2 regions of the Mycobacteroides chelonae genome follow, and region 2 is predicted to be linked to the other one. Evidence: riboswitches for the same ligand, from Rfam matches in the RefSeq annotation. Region 2 holds a riboswitch; the other holds the start of a gene.
What was found. Region 2 has a riboswitch for cobalamin ahead of HBA99_RS02540 (FecCD family ABC transporter permease). Riboswitches for the same ligand answer to the same signal wherever they lie in the genome.
Positions count from the first base shown of each region.

Region 1: it holds a riboswitch for cobalamin, as region 2 does, so the genes downstream of both, metE (5-methyltetrahydropteroyltriglutamate--homocysteine S-methyltransferase) here and HBA99_RS02540 (FecCD family ABC transporter permease) in region 2, are expected to answer to the same signal.

Region 1 covers NZ_CP050145.1:4,760,872-4,766,209, forward strand. Annotated here, with positions in the region: gene HBA99_RS23380 (mycobacterial-type methylenetetrahydrofolate reductase) at 1-752, opposite strand, end outside; gene metE (5-methyltetrahydropteroyltriglutamate--homocysteine S-methyltransferase) at 852-3,116, opposite strand; cobalamin riboswitch at 3,257-3,471, opposite strand; gene HBA99_RS23390 (PaaI family thioesterase) at 3,565-3,984, shown strand; gene HBA99_RS23395 (TetR/AcrR family transcriptional regulator) at 3,974-4,564, shown strand; gene fadD8 (fatty-acid--CoA ligase FadD8) at 4,561-5,338, opposite strand, start outside.
Region 2 covers NZ_CP050145.1:508,280-513,617, reverse strand. Annotated here, with positions in the region: gene HBA99_RS02555 (serine hydrolase) at 1-490, shown strand, start outside; gene HBA99_RS02550 (CbtA family protein) at 498-1,292, opposite strand; gene HBA99_RS02545 (CbtB domain-containing protein) at 1,308-1,514, opposite strand; cobalamin riboswitch at 1,687-1,913, shown strand; gene HBA99_RS02540 (FecCD family ABC transporter permease) at 2,019-3,071, shown strand; gene HBA99_RS02535 (ABC transporter ATP-binding protein) at 3,071-3,856, shown strand; gene HBA99_RS02530 (ABC transporter substrate-binding protein) at 3,853-4,845, shown strand; gene HBA99_RS02525 (LLM class flavin-dependent oxidoreductase) at 4,878-5,338, shown strand, end outside.

The sequences.
Region 1 (5,338 bases), 810 kb from region 2:
TCCACCAGCTGTGGCCGCCGGACATCTGGTTCGCAGGCAGCCAGCGACTTCACGAAGTCCTGTTCGCGCGCAACAGCTTCATTGCCGGGGTCTTGGATCAACCAGTCGATGAGCCCGACCTTGGACTCCAGCTTCGGGACGAAACCGAATGAGAGCAACACCTCTGGCCGGTGTTCGGTTGTGCGCGCGAACTCCTGCAGAAAGCCAACCACCGCATCGGAATACAGCAGCTGGGTCATGGCGAAGGTGGCACCCTTGTCGCATTTGAAGGAGAAGCGGCCCTGTTCGCCACTGCGGGTGGGGATCAGGATCACTCCCCTGTTGTCGACGATGTCATCGAACTTCGACAACGCATCAGTCGGTGGAATGCCCGAACCGTCGCCGTCGCTCATGGTGCGTGGTACGCCGACGAAGATCACACCGTCCATCCCGGCTTCCGTGAGACCGGTCAGCCGGCTCCGTAACGACGTCTCATCCGAAAAGGAAGTGACCTGCGTGCACAGTCCCCGCATGGTGGGTAGCTCCGACCGGATGATCGACCAATAGTCGACGACATCCAGCTTCGGCTTCATCTCCAGCGGACGATCGGCATCCTCCACGATCATCGACGGGATCATGACGTGGTCGATGCGCCCATCGATGCCGAACTCCGCCGAAAACCTGGACAGCTTCTGCAGTTCTTCGGATGCCTTCTCGAGGCCGCCATCGACATTGGGAGGCACCAGCTCCAGCGCAACGGTATTCATGGACACCAAGGACCTCCGATTAGTCTCGCTAATGGTTTATACACCAATCAAATTCACGCGCGAGCAGTCCCCCGCGAAGGGGACTGCTCGCGCGTTCGTCGGGAACTAGGCGCCCGCACGCACCTCGGTCGCAGCCGCCACCAGGTTGGCCAGTGAGGCAGTCACCTCGTCAGCCTTCCGGGTCTTCAGACCACAGTCAGGATTGACCCAGAGACGCTGGGCCGGAACCGCCTGCAGCGCCTCACGCAGCGAGTTCGCCATCTCGGCCGTCGAGGGCACTCGCGGCGAGTGGATGTCGTACACACCCGGACCGACGCTGTTGGAGAAGCCGATCGCGTTGAGGTCGTCGAGCACCTCCATGTGCGAACGAGCCGCCTCGATGGAGGTGACATCGGCGTCCAGATCGGCGATCGCACCGATCACCTCGCCGAACTCCGAGTAGCACAGATGCGTGTGAATCTGGGTCGCATCGGACACACCCGAGGTGGACAGCCGGAACGCACCGACCGCCCAGTCCAGGTATGCGGGCTTATCCGCCGAGCGCAGCGGCAGGAGCTCGCGCAATGCGGGCTCGTCCACCTGGATGATCGCAATCCCGGCGTCCTGCAGATCCACCGTCTCGTCCCGGATGGCCAGTGCGATCTGGTTAGCGGTATCCGCCAACGGCTGATCATCACGAACGAACGACCACGCGAGGATGGTTACCGGCCCGGTCAGCATGCCCTTGACGTACTTGGGAGTCAGCGACTGGGCGTAGGTGGCCCACTCGACGGTCATCGGGTTCTGCCGTGCGACATCGCCGTACAGGATGGGTGGGCGCACGCAGCGGCTGCCGTACGACTGAACCCAGCCATTCTGGGTGGCGAAGAATCCGTCGAGCTGCTCAGCGAAGTACTGCACCATGTCGTTGCGTTCTGGCTCGCCGTGGACCAGCACGTCCAGGCCCAGCTTCTCCTGTAGCGCAATAACATCGGCAACCTCGGCACGCATCCGCCGCACGTACTCGGCCTCGTCGATCTCGCCCTTGGTCAGGGCCTGACGGGCCTTGCGGATCTCGACTGTCTGCGGGAACGACCCGATGGTGGTGGTCGGCAGCTCGGGCAGCTGCAGGCGCTCGTCCTGGCTGCGGCGACGCTCGGCGGCATCGCCACGTGAAATACCAGCCGCCAGAATCGAATCCAAACGCGCACGGATCTGGCCGTTGTTCAGACGCGGATCCGTCTTGCGAGATTCGACAGCCGCATTCGACGCCGCGAACTCGGTAGCGTCGCGCGCCCCACCCAGTGCCCGCGCCAGCACCACAACTTCCTTGACCTTCTCGTCGGCGAACGCCAACCAGCTGCGCAGCTGGTCATCGAGTTCGGTCTCCGGTTCCAGCGAGTAGGGCACATGCAATGTCGAGCAGGACGTGGACACTGCGACGGCACCGGCGGATCCCAACAGCGTCCCCAGAGTGCCCAGCGCGGACTCCAGGTTGGTGCGCCAGATGTTTCGTCCGTCGACAACGCCCGCGACGATGGTCTTTCCGGCCAGCTCTGGCACCAAGGCCACACCCGATGCGGACCCGTAGACCAGGTCGACGGCAATCGCCTCGACGGGGGTACGTGCCAGCGCCGGCAGTGCGGCACCGAGGTCCCCGAAGTAGGTGGCGACCAGGATCGCGGGGCGATCGGCCACCGTGCCGAGACGGCCATACACCTGCTCGGCCAGTTCGGGACCATTCGGCAGGATGTCGGTGACGAGCACCGGCTCATCGATCTGCACCCAGCCGACGCCTGCCTCAGCGAGCTGCACCAACAGCTGCTCGTACAGCGACACCACCTCGTCGAGCCGTTCGATGGGCGCGGGGGCGCCGTCGACTGACTTACTCAACGCGAGGAAGGTGATGGGACCGACGACGACCGGACGTGCCGGAATGCCCAGCGCCTGAGCTTCTTTCAGCTCTCCGAACAGCTTGGCCGGGTTCAGTTCGAACTTCGTGTCCGGCCCGATCTCCGGCACCAGGTAGTGGTAGTTGGTATCGAACCACTTGGTCATTTCCAGCGGTGTCACATCATCATTGCCGCGAGCGGCGGCGAAGTAGCGATCGAGCTCATCGGCGATACCGGCGACACGGGGCGGGAGGGCTCCGAGCAGCACCGCGGTGTCCAGCACCTGGTCGTAGTACGAGAAGGTGTTCACCGGTACGGAGTCGAGCCCGGCGGCCGCCAAAGCGGTCCAATTGTCGCGCCGAAGCCCTGCGGCGACAGTTTCGAGCTCGGTACGGCTGGTACGTCCGGCCCAGTAGCTCTCGGTAGCCCTCTTGAGTTCACGCCGCGGGCCGATACGCGCGGATCCGAGCGTGGTGGCGGTCAAAGGTTGAGCAGTCATGAATTAGTCCTTCATCAACAGCGGGGTAGCCACCGCCCGGGGACGAAGAACCGAGCACGGAACCACCGCGACAGATATCTGCTCGGTGAAACCGCCTCGGCCATACGCCCATTCCGCGAGGCGATGATCCGCCGGGTGCGGCGCACCCGGCACAGCTGGCAGGTCTTCGGACTTACAGGCGTTACCCGGACTCAGGTTTTCCTACTGGCCGCCGCTTCCCAGGCTTCTTGGTGCTCAACCCAGTGCATATGACGACTGTCGTTCCTGCATACCGCTGCGGGACAGTCCCGGATTCTCACCGGGTTCCCTCTTATGCCGGACCCGAGGGCCCGGCACTCGATGCTGATAACGGCTCGGATAAAACCCGTGCCACTACCAGCAGACCAGCTGCGTTTCTCATCATATGCGCGCTATCCAACACAAATATTAGCGACTATTCTCTAATATCGTGATCACCTTGGACCAGGCTCAGCGGGTGCTCGATGCGCAGCCCTTCAGTCGCCTCCTCGGCGCATCCGTGTGCCGGGTCGATGAGTCCGGAATCCGGCTCGCACTTGATATCCGTGACGAGCTGCGGCAGCAGAACGGGTTCATCCACGGCGGCGTATTGAGCTATCTCGCCGACAACGCGATCACCTACGCCTGCGCCCTTGGTTTGGGTGCGGACATTGTGACCAGCGGATACACCATCGAGTACGTGTCCCCAGCGGGCGATGGGGTGCGACTGCTCGCGGATGCCTCGCTGGTCAGCGCCGGCCGCACCAAGGCGCTGGGCCGCTGCGAAATCTCCGTCGAAGGTCACGACGGCAAAACCAAGCTGGTTGCGGTTGCTCAGGGCACGAGCATGGTCCGGCGCCGTGGGGCGTAAAGCGCAGTACACCGCGGACGACATCCTGGACGCGGCGCTGGCCCTGGTGACCTCGGGCGGCCCACCAGCGGCCACCGCCTCCGCCATCAGACGCATCCTCGGAGCACCGTCGGGTTCGATCTATCACCGATTCGCCAGCCGTGACGAGCTCATGGCCCGGCTCTGGCTGCGATCGATCGCCCGCTATCAGAACGGGATACTCGCGGCCCTGTGTCTGCCGGATCTCGACGATGCACTTACGGCGACCATTGACCACGCCTTCGATTGGACGGCGGCGAACCGCAACGAGGCGCAGCTGCTACTCCAGTACGAGAAGGCCGATTTGGTCGCGCACTGGCCCGACACCCTCGCCGCGGAGCTCACGACACTCAACTCACGGGTCCGCACGGCGTTGCGCGAGTACACCGGGCATCGGTTCGGCGCGATCACTCCCGAACTGATCGACAAAACGATGTTCGCATTGATCGACATGCCGTACGCAGCGGTGCGCCGTCACCTGCCCAACAGGGGCGAGCCCGCGCCGTGGCTGCGCCAGTTTGTCCGGGCCAGCGCCCGGGAGCTTCTCGCCCGCGAGAGTTAGACCGTGGCGTATTTCTGGCGCAGGGCCTTCTTGTCGAGCTTGCCCAGCGCGGTCAGCGGCAACGAGTCGGCGACGATCACGTGTTTGGGTGACTGCACCGAACCCTTGCGGTCCTTGACCGCGGACTGGATCTCGGACGTCATCTTGGACACCGCGTCGCCGCTGTGGTCGGCATCCGCACGCAGCACCACGATCGCCGTCACCGCCTCGCCCCATTTCTCATCGGGCACCCCGATGACGCCGACCTGCGCCACCGAGGGATGCTCGGCGACAACGTCTTCCACCTCTCGTGGGAACACGTTGAAACCACCGGTGACGATCATGTCCTTGGTCCGGTCGACGATGAACCAGAAACCGTCCTCGTCTTCGCGTGCGACATCGCCGGTGCGCAGCCAGCCGTTCTTGAACGTGTCGGCGGTCTGTTCGGGCAGCCCCCAATAGCCACCCGCCACCAGCGGACCGGCCACACAGATCTCGCCGGGCTCACCCTGCTTCACCGGCTGATCGTTCTCGTCGAGCAGCGCCGTGCGCAGGAACGCCGAGGGCCGGCCACAGCTGGAGAGCCGCTGGGTGTCGTGATCGCCCTTGGCCAGATAGCTGATCACCATGGGCGCTTCGGATTGGCCGAAGTACTGCGCGAAGATCGGCCCGAATCGCTTGATCGCCTCCGCGAGCCGTACCGGGTTGATGGCCGAGGCGCCGTAGTAGACCGTCTGCAACGACGACAGGTCGCGGGTCTGAGAATCCGGGTGATCCAGCAGCGCATAGATCATC
Region 2 (5,338 bases):
TTTCCCCACCATGCACGAGCTGTTCAACATCGGCTGGGGCATACCGGATGTCCGCCAGCAATGGAAGGACGCCACCACACCCGCACAGCGTGGTCAGATGCTCGCCGAGGCGGACACCCACGACTACAAGCTGGATCCGGAGCGGACCACCACGCCCGCATCGAAATTCGGCATCGAGTGGTACGGCAACGCCGAGGACATCTGCCGCGTGCACGCGGCACTGCAGAAGGTCGCCGTAGGTGCGGCCGCCCCGGTCCGCGACATTCTGTCCGCGGAACCCGGTATCGACCTACACAGCGAGAACTGGCGCTACATCGCTGCCAAGGGTGGCAATCTGCCCGGTGACCTGACGTTCAGCTGGTACGCCGAGGATCGCCACCATCAGCCGTATGTGGTGAGCTTCCAACTCAATTGGGACCGCGCATTCGGCCCTGGCGCGGCCGGGTGGGTGATCGGCCTGGCCAAGGGCGTCTTCAAGAAGCTGGGATGAGCGCTGGCTAGCCGGTGACGGCGGCCTCGGAGTTGACGGGCTTACGCCCGATCACCGTGGCGAATCCGATACCGATCGTCGCCCACATGATGGCCTGCGTCGTGAACGAGTACAGCCGGAACAGATACAGGTCATGCGCCGGGAACCCCGGATAGACGATCTTCCCGTCCGCATCGAGCAGCGGTTGCGGCGCCTCGACAAATCCGGGCGTGACCGCGATGACGAGCCCCACCAGCACGACGAACACCGCGGCGGCCGCGAGCGTGGCCGTCCAGGTGTCCACGCGCTGGGATAGCTTTCGGCCCACCCACAGCGCGACCGCGAGTGCGATCGCCGCGACCAGAATCATCAGCACGAAGTACCCGGTGCGCTCCTTTATGGTGCCCTCGGCGCTTGCTGCCGGCGGATTGGCCGGGAACTTCAGGAACGGCACCACATACAGCACCAGGAACAGACCACCGGCGACCGCCAGAGCCTGTGCGCGCGGACTGAGATTGCCGACCCGTCCGATCGCCACCACGTACGCCACCGCGAAGAGTGCGCCCATCGCGATTCCGAATCCGATGACACCGAGCGCCAAACCCGCATTTGCCTGCGCGAAACGGCTGAACAGTTCCGCGCCCTCATGATGGGCGTGAACGCCGGCCGCCTCATCGAGCGCGGCTTGCGCCTCACCCCGGCCCTCCTCGTAGGAGATGGCCCTGTTGATGACGGGCTCGACGAAGATCCATCCGAAGATGAAGGACAGCAAGCCACCCAATGCGCCGAAGCCCAAGCCGCGCAAAATTATTGACTTTTCCATGTATTCGGTCCGCTGCTAGTGGCAGGGGAAACCGAGCAGATGGCGGGCGTCATGCACGAACTCATGAACGTGCATATCGCTACCGAAGATCGACACCGCACCCTGGTCGATGCCGATGAAGTAATAGGCGAGCAGCCCAAAGAGGGTAGTCACGCTCAACCACAGCGCAGCCTGGGGAATCGACACCGCAACCGGATGGCTGGCGGACGTTGTGTGTGCCATATTGCTCCTTTTCGGGATACCGCGTCCCGGGTCCGATCGTCGTCTTCTGGAATCGACAGGTCGGGGTCTGACTTTTACAGTGGCGCGACCGTCCTGGGATCACACCAGGTTCCCGTCCTGTCGAAGGACGAACTGAGCTTAGTCGACGCGGCTGGTCTGCGCCTTCGAGTGATAGTTTTGGCCTCGCATTGGTTTCTCCATGAGCACCAAGAAGCGCTCCTGGAGATCGCAAGAGGGAATCCGGTGTGAGTCCGGAACTGCCCCGCAGCGGTATGTGGAAACGACAGCGGCACTAGAAGCACTGGGTCAAGTACCCGGGAAGCGGCCGCCGGTAGGTGAGGCTCGTAGATGAGCCTCGAGTCCACGAGTCCGAAGACCTGCCAACGCGGCCGCACCTCCTGGTGCGGTCATTCGCCAGTGCCGAGGGCCCGCCTGGTGGGTAGTGCCTATGCGGCGTATCCGTCATGCCCGAAGTGTCGGCGACCCGACGACGCAGGAAGATCGATGCTCGCAGCACAGCACGGACGGCCGGTGTTCCTGGCAGCGGTCGGCGGTCTGGCAGCACTACTGCTGCTGTCGGTGACGGCACTCGCCTTCGGCACCGCCGACGTGCCATGGCGCGACTGTCTGCATTTCCTCTGGGCAGGCGCGACCGGCGGCTCGGTGCCGGCCACCGACGCGGCGAATTACCGCATCGTTGTCGAGTCCCGGCTGCCGCGGGTGATTCTCGCGATCCTCGTCGGTGCGGGGCTGGCGGTGGTGGGTGTGCTCGTACAGGCCATGGTCCGCAACGCACTTGCCGATCCGTACGTTCTGGGCATCTCCTCGGGCGCCTCGGTAGGCGCCACCGCGGTCGTGGTCTACGGGGTACTTGGCACCCTCGGGGTGTACGCACTCTCCCTTTCGGCCTCATTGGGGGCGCTTGCAGCAACCGCACTTGTCTACCAAATCGCCCGTACCCCACAAGGTCTGATACCTCTGCGGCTGGTGCTGGTGGGCACTGCGGTGGGGTACGGCCTGTCCGCGGTGACAACAGTGCTGGTGTTCTTGGCGCCGAACGGCGAAGCGGCGCGCAGTGTGATGTTCTGGCTGCTCGGCAGCTTGGGGGCGTCGTCATGGGACAAGGTGCCGGTGGCGCTGGCGGCGACCGTGATCGGCTTCCTATGCGTTGCGGGGCTCGCGCGCCAGCTCAACGCCCTCGCCATGGGTGACGAGGTGAGCGCGTCGCTGGGTTTACATGCCGGCCGCTTCAGGGTGTCACTGTTCGTGTTGTCCGCCGCCATGACGGGATGTTTTGTATCCATCTGCGGAGCAATCGGATTCGTGGGGCTGGTCATTCCACACGCGGCACGGCTGCTGGTCGGGGCGGACCATCGCCGGGTCCTGATCGTGGCTCCGGTGCTGGGCGCGTGCTTCCTTGTGGCCGCCGACCTCATCGCGCGGACCGCGATTCCGCCGCAAGAACTGCCCCTGGGCGCGATCACGGCCGCAGTCGGGGTGCCCGTCTTCGTCGGGTTGATGCGTCGCCGCGCGATGTCCGCGGGAGCGGTGGGCTGATGGACGTCACCTACCGGAATGTGTCGGTCGATATCGGGGGTACTCGGATCGTTTCCGGCATTGACCTCGAGGTCGGGGCCGGTGGGTTCGTCGGCATCGTCGGCCCTAACGGCAGTGGTAAGTCGACGACCCTGCGCTGCCTCTATCGCGCACTTGCTCCAGCCACCGGTGACGTCACAGTCGGTGGCGTATCGGTGCGGGCAATCAGCATGCGGGAGAACGCTCGTCAGGTGGCGGCACTCACCCAGGACATGTCCTTGGACTTCGATTTCACGTCTGCCGAAGTCATCGCCACCGGTCGGTTACCGCACGGCACGTCCCTGCGCGGCACCTCCGAACTGGACCGACGCATCTGCACGGAGGCCACCGAGACGGCGGACGTGACCGCACTCGCCCACCGCAAGTTCAGTTCCCTCTCCGGCGGGGAACGTCAGCGAGTTCTCATAGCCCGCGCTCTCGCGCAACAGCCGCACGTCCTGGTGCTGGACGAGCCGACGAATCATCTGGATGTGCGCCATCAATACTCGATACTCAGTTCGGCTCGGACACTGGGCATTACCGTCATCGCCGCACTACACGATCTCAATCTCGCGGCACAGTACTGCGACACGATCCATGTCATGTCCGAGGGACATGTGGTGCTGTCGGGATCACCCGACCAGGTCATTACCACCGAGTCCATCGGCCGCTGGTTCGGCATCGGTTGCCACGTCATCGCCCATCCACGAAGCGGCGTCCCACAGATCATCTTCGATGCTCAGCCAGAGAGGCAGGATAAGGAATGAAGGCACTCACCGGTTTGGCGCTCGCACTGTCGCTACTATCGGCCAGCTGCGCGACCATCGAGGCGCAAAGCCCCGGAACAACACGGGTTTCTGTCGAAAATTGCGGTGCACCACTGGATGTTTCGGTGCCAGTCACCCGAGCCGTCAGTAATGACACCGGGGTTACCGAACTCCTGTTCGCACTCGGCCTGCAGGACCGGATGGCTGGCTACTTCATCGACGCCGGACAGGATCGCGACGTCGAAAGCTCGCCGTGGAAGGCACAGTTCGGATCCACCACCAACCTGGGCCAGGGATTCACCCGTGAAGCCGTGCAAGCCGCGCGCCCCGACCTCGTGTTCGCCGGGTGGAGCTACGGATTCAACGAAACCTCCGGGCTCACCCCCGATTGGGTGCGTTCCATCGGGTCGGTGCCCTATCAGTTGACCGAGGCATGCCGTCAGCCCGGAACCGTGCGGCGCGGTATCAAGCCGCCCCTCGATGCCCTCTATGAGGACCTGACCAATCTCGGAGCCATTTTCGGGGTACAGGACCGTGCGGCATCACTGATCGCCAACTACCGCAAGACGATCGACGACGTGCAGTCACGTGTTCCGCACGGCCAGCCACCCGCACGCGTCTTTCTGTATGACAGCGGTGAGGCCGAACCATTCACCTCCGGCAAGAAAGCCGCACCACAACAGATCATCGAGAAGGCCGGTGGCCAAAATGTCTTCGCAGATCTCGATGACAGCTGGACTACCTCCGCGTGGGAGACCGCCGCCCAGCGCGATCCGCAGGTGATCATCATCTGCGATTACGGGGTGGGCCCTAACAACACCGCGAACGCAAAGATCAACCTACTCAAGGCGCAGCCCCTCATGAAGCACACCCAAGCGGTCCGCGACGGAAACTTCCTCGTGCTGCCGTACGCCGCGCTGGTCGAGGGACCGCGCAACCCGGACGCCATCGTCACTCTTGCGAACTATCTGCGAGACAAGGGATTCTGAAGACTGGCGACTTCTACGGCTAGGGTGACTTCATGAGCTCGCTCACCTCCCTAGGCTTGATGGTGCCGCCATCGCTCCCACCAGAGCGACTCCCTGACATCGCGCGTGCAGCCGATGCCGCCGGGCTGGACCAGCTGTGGGTCTGCGAGGACTGCTTCGCCACCACATCAATCGCGTACGCCGCCCTGGCGCTGGCGGTCACCGATCGAATAAGTGTGGGGACCGGTTTCCTTTCGGCACCGGTGCGCAACGTTGTGACGGCGGCGATGGACTACAGCATCCTGGCCCGCAACTTCCCCGGCAGGGTGATACCGGGGATCGGGCACGGCTGGCAGCCACATATGGCACAGATTGGCGCAAAGGTCGACTCGCCCCTGACCTTGCTCGAGGAGTATGTGGTCGCATTGCGGGATCTTTTGGCAGGCAAGGAGGTCAACTCCTCCGGACGGTACGTGCGGCTGAATCAGGTCCAGCTGGACTGGCCGCCCGCGGA